DNA from 2 places in the Nocardioides sp. dk884 genome. Region 1 is predicted to be linked to the other one. Evidence: riboswitches for the same ligand, from Rfam matches in the RefSeq annotation. Region 1 holds a riboswitch; the other holds the start of a gene.

Region 1 (4,588 bases):
GTCGCGAGGGCGAGTGCCGCGGCGGTGGTCGCCAGCAGGTGTCGTCCGGTCGGGCTCACAGGGTCTCTCCCTCGGCGAGCCGGGTGGTGCGCCGCCGCTGCGCCCACCACCACCCGAGCGGGGCGAGCAGGAGCAGCGCACCGAGCAGGGCCATGGCGCCGGACACGCCCTGGCTGGCCGCGCCGGTGGCGGCGCTCGGCTCCCCGATCTCCTCCTCGCCCCACACCGCGTCGGCCGGGCCGGAGGCACCCGCAGCCGGCGGAGCGCTGGGACGGGCGGACGCCTGGGCGCCGGGCCGGGCGGACCCTTGGGCGCCGGGCTGGGCTGACTGTGGCGCAGTCGGCTGACCAGTCGGACTGGCGGCGGGTGCTGCGGGCGCCGGGGTGCCCGGCGCGACCGGGGGCACCGGAGCGGTGCTCGGCGCGGGCGTCGCCGGCCCGGCGGGGCCTGCGGGCTGATCGGTGGACGGCGTGGACGGCGTGGCCGGTGCCTCGGGGCCACCGGAGCCACCGGGTGCCCCGGGGGCGTCGGGCACGCCGGGCGCGAGGCCGGGGTCGAACTGGGCGCCGCGGTCCTCCGCCTCGCCGTGCTCGGAGGGGACCACCGTCCACTGCGCGTAGGCCGGGTCGCTGATCGGGCGGTCCTGGCCGCCGCCGAAGTTCAGGTGGTGGTTGACCCGGAACTGGTAGCGCCGGCCGGGGGTCAGGGTGCCGGGCACCGTGTAGTGCAGGTGCGCGATCTCCCCGGAGGTGTTGCTCAGCCGGGTGGCCCGGTCGAACCCGTGCCCGGGGACCGCCACCCACTCGCCCGCGTCGTCGAGGTACTCGACCCAGTAGCCGACCCCCATGACGTGGCCGACGACGTGCAGGTCGAGCTCGACGCCGGCCGGCTTGTGCTCGGCGTACCCGTCCCCGAGCAGCTTGGGGGTGCGTCCGCCGAACTGCACCACCTGCCCCAGACGGGAGCGCAGGTCGATCGAGGTGTCGTCGGCGAGACCGACGAAGCCCCACCCACCGGGCACGTCCGAGGTGGTGCGCGGCACCAGCTTCACGTGGTCGAGGCGGCCGTACCCGGGGCGCGACTCCCGGGTCCGCCCGCCCAGCCGCGCGCCGCTGGGGACCAGGCCCGTGATGGCGCCGTCGGAGTTGAACTCGATCACATAGAACTGCAGCGCCACGTCGACGCCAGGATTGCCGACCACGTCGGTGGCGAGGATCTGGTCGTACGCCGCCAGGGTGCTCTGGGTGGTGATCCGGCACGGCTCGGCGAACCCGTCGCACAGCCGGTGCTGGGTGGGCCCCTCGGCCTGGGCCACCCCGACGGTGGCCGTGACCGAGGTGACGGCGACCGCGGCGAGCAGCAGGCTCGCGAGCGGCGCGCCGAGCGGACGGCGGCGCGTCGGCGTACGCCCGGAGGACGCCGGGCAGGCGGGACGGCGAGGCATCGGGCCCTTCCTGGGTACGGCAAGGCAGGGTGGCCCGATCGACCTCCGTGCCCGCGCTTGTGCGACGACGGGTGACGGTCATGGCCCAGGAGTTCCCGACTTGCTGGTCTCGCCAGCTCACGGTTGCGCAACAGCGCCGGATTCACACCGGCTTCCTCGCTCAGGGCCACGTTCAACTCAGTGACGACCGGATCGTGGCACACCCGTCCGAGGATCCCCGACAGCACCCCCACCCCGCCGGTCCGCGGTGACGCAGCCCACGCGACGGCGATTTCCGCGGCGGCGGCAGGCGTGCGCTAGCGTCCGGTCCCGGTACGTCGAAGGGGAAGCCGGTGCGAATCCGGCGCTGACCCGCAACCGTGACAGGCCCCGGTGAGACCCGGTCCTGAAGTCGGAGCACCTTCCGCGTCACCGTGACCAATCCACGCTGTCGAGGACTGCAGCAGGTCGCCGGCATCGCTGTCGGCTCCCCCTGCGCCGGGACCGGAGAAACCATGAAGACCCGAGGCGCGGTGCTGGCGAGTGCCGGCACTCTCCTGATCACCGCACTGACCACTGGGGCGGCCCCCGCCCACGCCGCCGACTGGCGCACCGGATGGTGCGTCGAGGACGAGGGCCTGAGCGTCGTCGTCGACTTCGGCGCCTCGACCGCCGCCACGGTCCCCACCGAGGGCTGGCTCGTGCGCTGCCTCGTCGGCGGCGAGATCCAGGCGGACGGCCAGGGCACCCGCGTGGCCGCCCTGCGGGCCGTCGGCCTCGGCGTCGACGCGGACCGCGGCGGGTACGTCACCGCCATCGACGGGGTGGAGGAGTTCGACCCCGACGGCTGGTGGTTCTTCTCGGGCGCCACCGTCGGCGGGCCGTGGGACACCGCCTACCACGACATCGTCAGCGACGGCCCGAACCTCAACAAGGCCCTCGGCGCCCGGCTCGTCGGTGACAACTGGGTCAGCGTCCCCCGCCCCGCCCCGCAGTTCGGCCAGCCCGAGCCCGACCCCGAGCCGCAGCCGGACCCGGCGGTCGCTGGCTCCACGCCGCTGGTCACCGGCCGCGCCCAGGTCGGCGTACGGCTCACCGCGGACGCGGGGTCCTGGAGCGCCGGCGCCTCGCTGGGCTACCAGTGGCTGCGCGGCAACCAACCCATCGTGGGCGCCACCCGCGCCAGCCACGTCGTCACCGCCGCCGACCGCGGGAGGCGCCTGCGCGTGCGCGTCACCGGCACACTCGCCGGCTACACCACGACCGTGCTCGTCTCAGCACCGACGGCGAACGTCGCCGCGGGAAGCCTCACGAGCGCCAAGCCGAAGATCACCGGACGGGCCAAGGTCGGCCAGCGGCTCCAGGCCAAGCCCGGTGCCTGGGGCCCCGGCACGGTGCGGTTCACCTATCGCTGGCTGCGCAACGGCAAGCCCCTCGCCGCCACCTCCCGGAACTACCGGCTACGTCCGGCGGACCGCGGCACGAGGATCACGGTGCGCGTGACCGGCAGGAAGGCGGGGTACGTCGCGGTCACCCGGGCGTCGGCGAAGTCGGTGCGCGTCAAGGGGTAGCGCACACCTGGTCGCCGCATCCGCATCCGGGACCGGGAGTGCCGCGCGGACGGTTGCACGATCCCTGCCACGTGGTGCGAAGCGCATCATCGACAACCGTGGTCAGCGGGCGGCAAGACCGATCTCGACAACGGAATGCTGCTCTGCTCGCATCATCACCATCTGATCCACGACGACCGCTACCTCCACCAACGGATGCCGAACGGCGACCTCCGCTTCGTACGGCGGACGTAGGCCGACCCACACCCCGCTAGCGCCGGAGGTCCGGGTCGAGCGGGCGCGCGAGGGGCTCGGGGTGGGCGCGACACCACCTGGCGACCGCGTGTTCCAGGCGGTCCCAGACCTGCTCGTCGAGCACCGGGCTCGTGGCGTGCCCGACCGCCTCCAGGTCCTCGGCGAGCAGCCGGAGCTCCTGTGCGGTGAACAGGGTCGGGTCGAGCAGCAGAGAGCGCAGGTGGTCACGCAGTCGCAGGTGCTGCTCGTCGAAGTTGATGTTGCCGTTGCGGGTCGCCTCGTCCTCGAGCTTGGCCAGGCAACGCAGCAGCTCGCCCTGCTCCACGCTGGACTGCCCGGACGCGGGCACGTGCGCACGCCATATCCCCCGCAACAGCTCACGGTCGTCGTCGCTCATGGCGTCACCCTAGGGGCCCTCGACGCAGCGGTGAGGACACCACAGCCGGCTGGTCAGCCGACCGGCGGGCCTGCCCGACGGGGAGCCGACGGCCTCGCCGTCACTCCTCGGTGAACACCTTGCGCAGCGCGGACTCCTGCTCAGACGAGAGGTTGGTGAACAGCAGCTGGGCGGGCTTGTGCCCGGCGAAGGCCCCGTGCACCTTGTCCACGACGGCGTCGGAGGTCATGACGAAGAGCGCGGAGGTGCCGGGCGTGACCTGGTCGCGCACCTGGGCGATGAAGTCGTCGTCGATCCCCACGTCGGTCAGCGAGCCGGCGAGCGCCCCGGTGGCCGCGCCGACCGCGGCGCCGAGCAGCGGGACGAAGAAGATCAGCCCGAAAAGCATCCCCCAGAAGGCCCCACCGAGTGCCCCGATGCCGGTCATGTCGTTGCTCTGGTGGGTCTTGGGCCGCTTCTTCCCCTCCTCCCACGACACGGTGGCGGAGTCCAGGACGTTCACGACGTTCGCCCGCGCCAGCTCCGACAGGGTCGCGGCGGCCTCGTCGGCGCCTCGGGGGTCATCGAACTTCCACACGGTCAAGGTGGGCTGGGCCATCGGTGCGCTCCTTGCTTGAGCGGACTCGACGACCGGCAGGCCGACGAGACGTGCTCTTCCACCGTGCGGCCCGGCCAGCCGAGGGTCCTCACCCGTCCGAGTGAATCGAGGCGTCGCTCAGCGCTCCTCCTGCGCGACCTGCTCCTCGAGCAGCGCCCGCGCGTGCCCGCTGTCCTCCTCCTGGTCCAGCCCGCGGCGGAAGCTGTCGAGCTTCTCCCGACCACCGGGGAACGGCGGCAGCAGCGGTACGTCGCGGTCGACGAGCGCCTCGAGGACCACCGGGCGATCCGCCGCGAGCGCCCGCTCCCAGGCGGCGTCCACGTCCTCGGGCCGGTCGATCAGAATGCCGGTGAGCCCGAGCAGCT
Region 2 (4,588 bases), 1.1 Mb from region 1:
GGCGCGACGCACCCGCCGCACGCTCTCGGCGAACTGCGGCAGCACCGTCACCGCGACGACCAAGGCGGTGCCGACCTCGTAGAGCGCCGGCGGCACCGAGCGCAGCAGCCGCTTGGGGTTCGCGAGCGCGTTGGCGGCGCCGACGCAGACCACGATCATCGCCAGGCGCAGCCCGTCGTAGAGCCCGACGAGGAGGGACTCCAGCGTCAGCGGGCCCAGCAGGGTGATCCCCAGGACCCAGTCGGGCAGCGGCACCGTGGGCAGGTCGAGCAGCACGGTCTCGCCGTACGCGCCGCCGAAGACCAGCCGGAACACCACCCGGAAGACCACGATCGCGGCGGCCAGCCAGAGGTACAGGCGGAAGGCGCGGGCCCACGGCTGGTCGGAGCGCCGCGCCGCGACCACGAGCAGCACGGAGCCGAGCAGCAGCCCGAGGACGAGCGGGTTGGTGGTCATCGATGCGGCCGCGGCGAGGCCGACCGCCCAGATCCACCACGCGACCGGGTGCAGGTCACGGGGGATCCGGGGGCCGGCGCTCGTCCGGGGGTCGACGCTCATCGTCCGGCGGTGCCCCTCCGGCGCACGGCGACGACACCGGCGCCACCGAAGACCAGCGCGAGCACCACCAGCACGACCCAGCCGGGCAGGCCGCCGTCGTCGGCGGTGGCCGCGGACTCCTCCACGGCCTCGGTGCTCTCCGCGGGCTCCTCGGCGCCCGGCGTGGCCGCGGTGGCGGAGGGCCCGCCAGCGGCCGTCCGGTCGGTACGCCGCGGCTCGCGCGCCGGCGTACCGCTCGGGTCGGCACCGGGGGTCGCTGCGGTGCTCGGCGTACCGGTGCCGGCGGCGGCGCTGGGGGCGTCGGAGGGGGCGGGCTGCGCGGCGTCGGCCCCGCCGCCCGGGCCCGGACGGGTGCCGCCGGTGCCGTGGGACGGGGTCGCACGCGGGCTGCTCGGCGCCGTGGGAGCCGCCGCGGCGGCCACCGGGGGTGCAACCCCGGGCTGGGTGCGCGTGCCGCTGTTCCAGGAGAACGCGACCGAGCCGCCGTCGGGCACGGTCAGCGAGGAGGTCCCCAGCGAGGCGTAGACCCACGTGCCGGTCTCGCCGTCGGACCACCACAGGCCCCAGTAGGCGTCCGCCGGGGCGGCGTTGATGCACGGGTCGCTGCTCGGGACGCCCTCGACGCGGCACACGAAGCCCGCGGACCGTTGGGCGTAGGTGAGCTCGACCCCGCTGTCGGCGAAGATCGCGGTGGCCTTCTTGCCCCCGCCGTCGGCGTCACAGGACTCCTGGAGCCCGCCGCCGAGGGCGCCGAAGTCGACGACCACGCTCACGCCGCGACCGTCGGTGCAGGTGGCCGCGCTGGCCGGCGGCGCGGCCGTGAGCGGTGCCAGGCACAGCAGCCCGGCGAGCAGCGCCGCGGCGGCCCGGACCCTGCTCATCGCGGCACCACCGTCACGGTGACCGAGCGCCGCCGGTCGGCGAAGGCGCCGCGGACCGCGAGGGTCGCCGGGCCGGCCTTGCCGGTGACGCGGAGCCGCGGGGTCCAGCGACCCGAGGCGTCGCTGGTGCCGCGGGCGACGACCTTGCCGCGGAAGCGGAGGGTCGCAGGCTCGCGGGCGGCCAGGCCGCGCACCCGCACCGGGACGGTCCGGCCTCGGGCGACGCGGGCGCGCAGCTTCACCACCGGGGTGGTCGCCGCGAGCGCACGCAGGCGGGACGGGAACGGCGTGACCGAGCCGGAGGTCGCCACCGCGCGCACGGCGTGCGTCGCGGTGCGGGCCGGCAGCTTCATCAGGGCGCGGGCGGCACCGGTGTGGTCGGCGCGGACCTGACGGCGGCTGCCCGCCACGGTGACGCAGACCGGCTCGCCGGGGGCCAGGGGCCCGAGCCACACGGCCACGCGGGTGCCGGCGCGGTGGAACCGCGGCGGGGCCATCGGAGGGACCACCACCTCGTCGACGCGTCCGGGTGCCCAGGTGAGCGCCGGCAGCGCCTGCGCGCTCGCGCGACGCACCTGGTCGCGCAGCTCCGCGACACCGGAGCTCTTCACCGTGTCGAGCCCCGCGGCGTCGTAGGCGATCGCCCCGAGGTCACCGGCACGGTACGGCGTGCACGCGCCCGCGTGGGCGAGCTGCTGGCCACGGACCCAGCCGGCGGCACGGGCCGCAGCCTTGGTGCGACCCGCCTCCCCCAGCGCCCAGGCGGCGAGACCGGTGCTGTTGGCGTTCGGCGCCTCGGTGGCCACGCCGCCACCGAACGAGCCGTCGCCGCGCTGGCTGCGCCGCAGCCAGTCGAGGGCCGCCGTGAGGTGGGGCTTCACGTCCGCATGGTCGGCCTGGGGCAGCAGCGAGAGCACCGCGAGCGCGGTGACATCGGTGTCCGGCTCGGCGCCCGGCGCGCCGTCGCAGGTCTGGTCGGCCGCCTCGACGGCGCCGAGCTCGAGGCGGAAGAAGCCCGCCGCGCACTGCTGGTCGAGCAGGTAGGAGGTCGCCGCGGCGGCCTCGGTGCTTCCCGCGGCCTCAAGTGCGCGAACGGCGTAGGCCTGGCCCAGGGCGTTGGCGTAGTCGCCGTACGTGCTGCGATCCACGATCCGGCCGGCGGCCGGGCCGGAGTCGGTCGTGACCTGCTCGAGGGCCGCGATCAGGTCCCGGCCGCCGAAGGCGCGCGGGTCGCGCTCCGCGACCACCGCGAGGACCGCAGCCTTGGCGGTGGCGCCGGCGTAGCTGCTGTCGGCGTCACCGAAGGCGTCGCCGGTGACATAGGCGTCGAGCGAGGTGGCCAGGGCGTCGGCGACCTGCTGCACTCCGTCCTCGGAGCCCACGGCGGCCAGCGCCAGCGCGACGTCGATGGAGAGCCCGTGGTCGGGACCCCACTCACCCTCGACGAGACCGCCGGTGAGCTGGCTGGTGAGCCACCGGGCGCCGGCGGTCGCCGGACCGGACGGGGCCGTGGCGGTCCCGGTCGGTGTCGGCGCCGCCACGGCAGGCGTCGGGCCGGTGACCGCCAGGCCGCCGGTCACCAGGGCTGAGAGGAGAGCAAGCACGCCGGTACGGCGCACGATGGAGGAGCTCATGGTTCCTTCCCGCTGCACACAGCGGGGGCACTACCCGGAACCGGGCGGTGACCACCGCTGCTTTCCACGACAGCGTTGTGATCAGGATGCGTCGTGACAGGTGCTCCGGCTCGTCGTCGCTGCGGGTGCAGCCACGACCTACGGTTGCGGGTCAGCGCCGGACTTGGACCGGCTTTCCCCACCACGGGCATATGGATGTGTCTGCGGAACATACCCCACCCGGGCGGGCTCGCGCGCGCCGTGGGCCGTGGGGTGTGAGGCGCTCCACGTCCGCTCAGACAGCGGGGTCCACCGGAATCGCTCCGGTGAGCGTGCGGACCTCGAGGCCGGCCGGGACCGTGCCCGCCAGGGGCACCTCCAGGGTGTCCCCGGTGCCGACCAGCTCCTCGGCGTACCCACCCGGGCCGGTGAGGCACGCCGGCTCGCCGTCGCCGAGACCATCGATGCGGACCTCGTCCTCGGAAGCTGTCGCGACGACCTCGCCTGCGGGCTCACCGACCAGCTGGAGCAGCGGCGCCGCCTGGGCGGTCGCCCGCCGCCACTGGTCGCGCACGACCGGGTCGCGCAGCTCCCCCGCCGCAGCGTCGGCGGCGTAGGCGACGGCGCCGGTGGGCAGCCGGGTGGCCCCGCAGCTGGGCTCGGTGACCTGTCGCGCCGCCACCCACTCCGCGGCCCGGGCCGCCTCCGCGGTGCGGCCGGCGCGCTGCAGTGCGAGCCCCGCGAGCCCGGTGCTGTTGGCGTTGAGCCCCTCCGTCCCGGTGGCGCCGCCGAACCCGCCGTCGGCGTCCTGGGTCGCGACCAGCCAGTCGACGGCTGCGTCGACCGCCGAGCCAGCGGCCTCCCCCGGCACGTCCTGCAGGGCGAGGACGGCGAGCGCGGTCACGTCGGTGTCGGGCTGGTCGAGGCGTCGGGGGCCGTCCCCGCACGCCTGCGGAGCGTCGGGGGCGGCGAAGTAGAGCCGGAACCAGCCCGGCTCGCACTGCTGGGCGATCAGGTAGTCCGCTGCAGCGGACGCCTCCGGGGAGCCGGCGCCGGTGAGGGCACGCACGGCGTAGGTCTGGCCGATCGCATTGGCGTAGTCGGACCCCTTCGGGTCCCGGACGTCGTCGGCGAGCCGGCCCGCGAGCGCACCGTCGTCGGCGACCAGATCCTCGAGGCGGGCCAGCACGTCGGTGCCGTCGACGTCGCGGGGGTCGCCGCCGCTCACCTCGGCGAGCACGGCCACCTTCGCCACCGAGCCCGCGAAGGTGTCGGGGCTGCCGAAGTCCACGCCCGTCGTGTAGCTCTCCACTGACGCGCCCACCGCCGCGGCGATCTCGTGCACCGTGTCGTCCTGGCCCGGTACGTCGGCCAGCCCCAGGGCCGCGTCGATGCTGAGCCCGTAGTCGGGGCCGTACTCACCGACCAGCAGCCCGTCCTGCAGCTCCTCGGACAACCAGTGTGCGGCGCCGAGGGCGGGGGCGGTGGCACGCTCGGGCGCGGGCTCCGGGGACGCGTCCTCGGTGTCGCCGCCGC

What was found. Region 1 has a riboswitch for cobalamin ahead of GFH29_RS11675 (hypothetical protein). Riboswitches for the same ligand answer to the same signal wherever they lie in the genome.
Region 2: linked by a shared signal. The riboswitch ahead of GFH29_RS06315 (prenyltransferase/squalene oxidase repeat-containing protein) and the one ahead of GFH29_RS11675 (hypothetical protein) in region 1 are both predicted to bind cobalamin.

What each region holds. Positions count from the first base shown of each region.
Region 1 is NZ_CP045649.1:2,408,762-2,413,349, forward strand. Features, by position in the region: gene GFH29_RS11665 (hypothetical protein) at 1-59, opposite strand, end outside; gene GFH29_RS11670 (hypothetical protein) at 56-1,444, opposite strand; cobalamin riboswitch at 1,534-1,602, opposite strand; cobalamin riboswitch at 1,738-1,867, shown strand; gene GFH29_RS11675 (hypothetical protein) at 1,939-2,994, shown strand; gene GFH29_RS11680 (HNH endonuclease signature motif containing protein) at 3,019-3,228, shown strand; gene GFH29_RS11685 (hypothetical protein) at 3,245-3,625, opposite strand; gene GFH29_RS11690 (DUF1269 domain-containing protein) at 3,726-4,223, opposite strand; gene GFH29_RS11695 (thiamine pyrophosphate-requiring protein) at 4,341-4,588, opposite strand, start outside.
Region 2 is NZ_CP045649.1:1,300,677-1,305,264, reverse strand. Features, by position in the region: gene GFH29_RS06325 (energy-coupling factor transporter transmembrane component T) at 1-558, opposite strand, end outside; gene GFH29_RS06320 (hypothetical protein) at 555-1,439, opposite strand; gene GFH29_RS06315 (prenyltransferase/squalene oxidase repeat-containing protein) at 1,436-3,073, opposite strand; cobalamin riboswitch at 3,151-3,274, opposite strand; gene GFH29_RS06310 (prenyltransferase/squalene oxidase repeat-containing protein) at 3,348-4,588, opposite strand, start outside.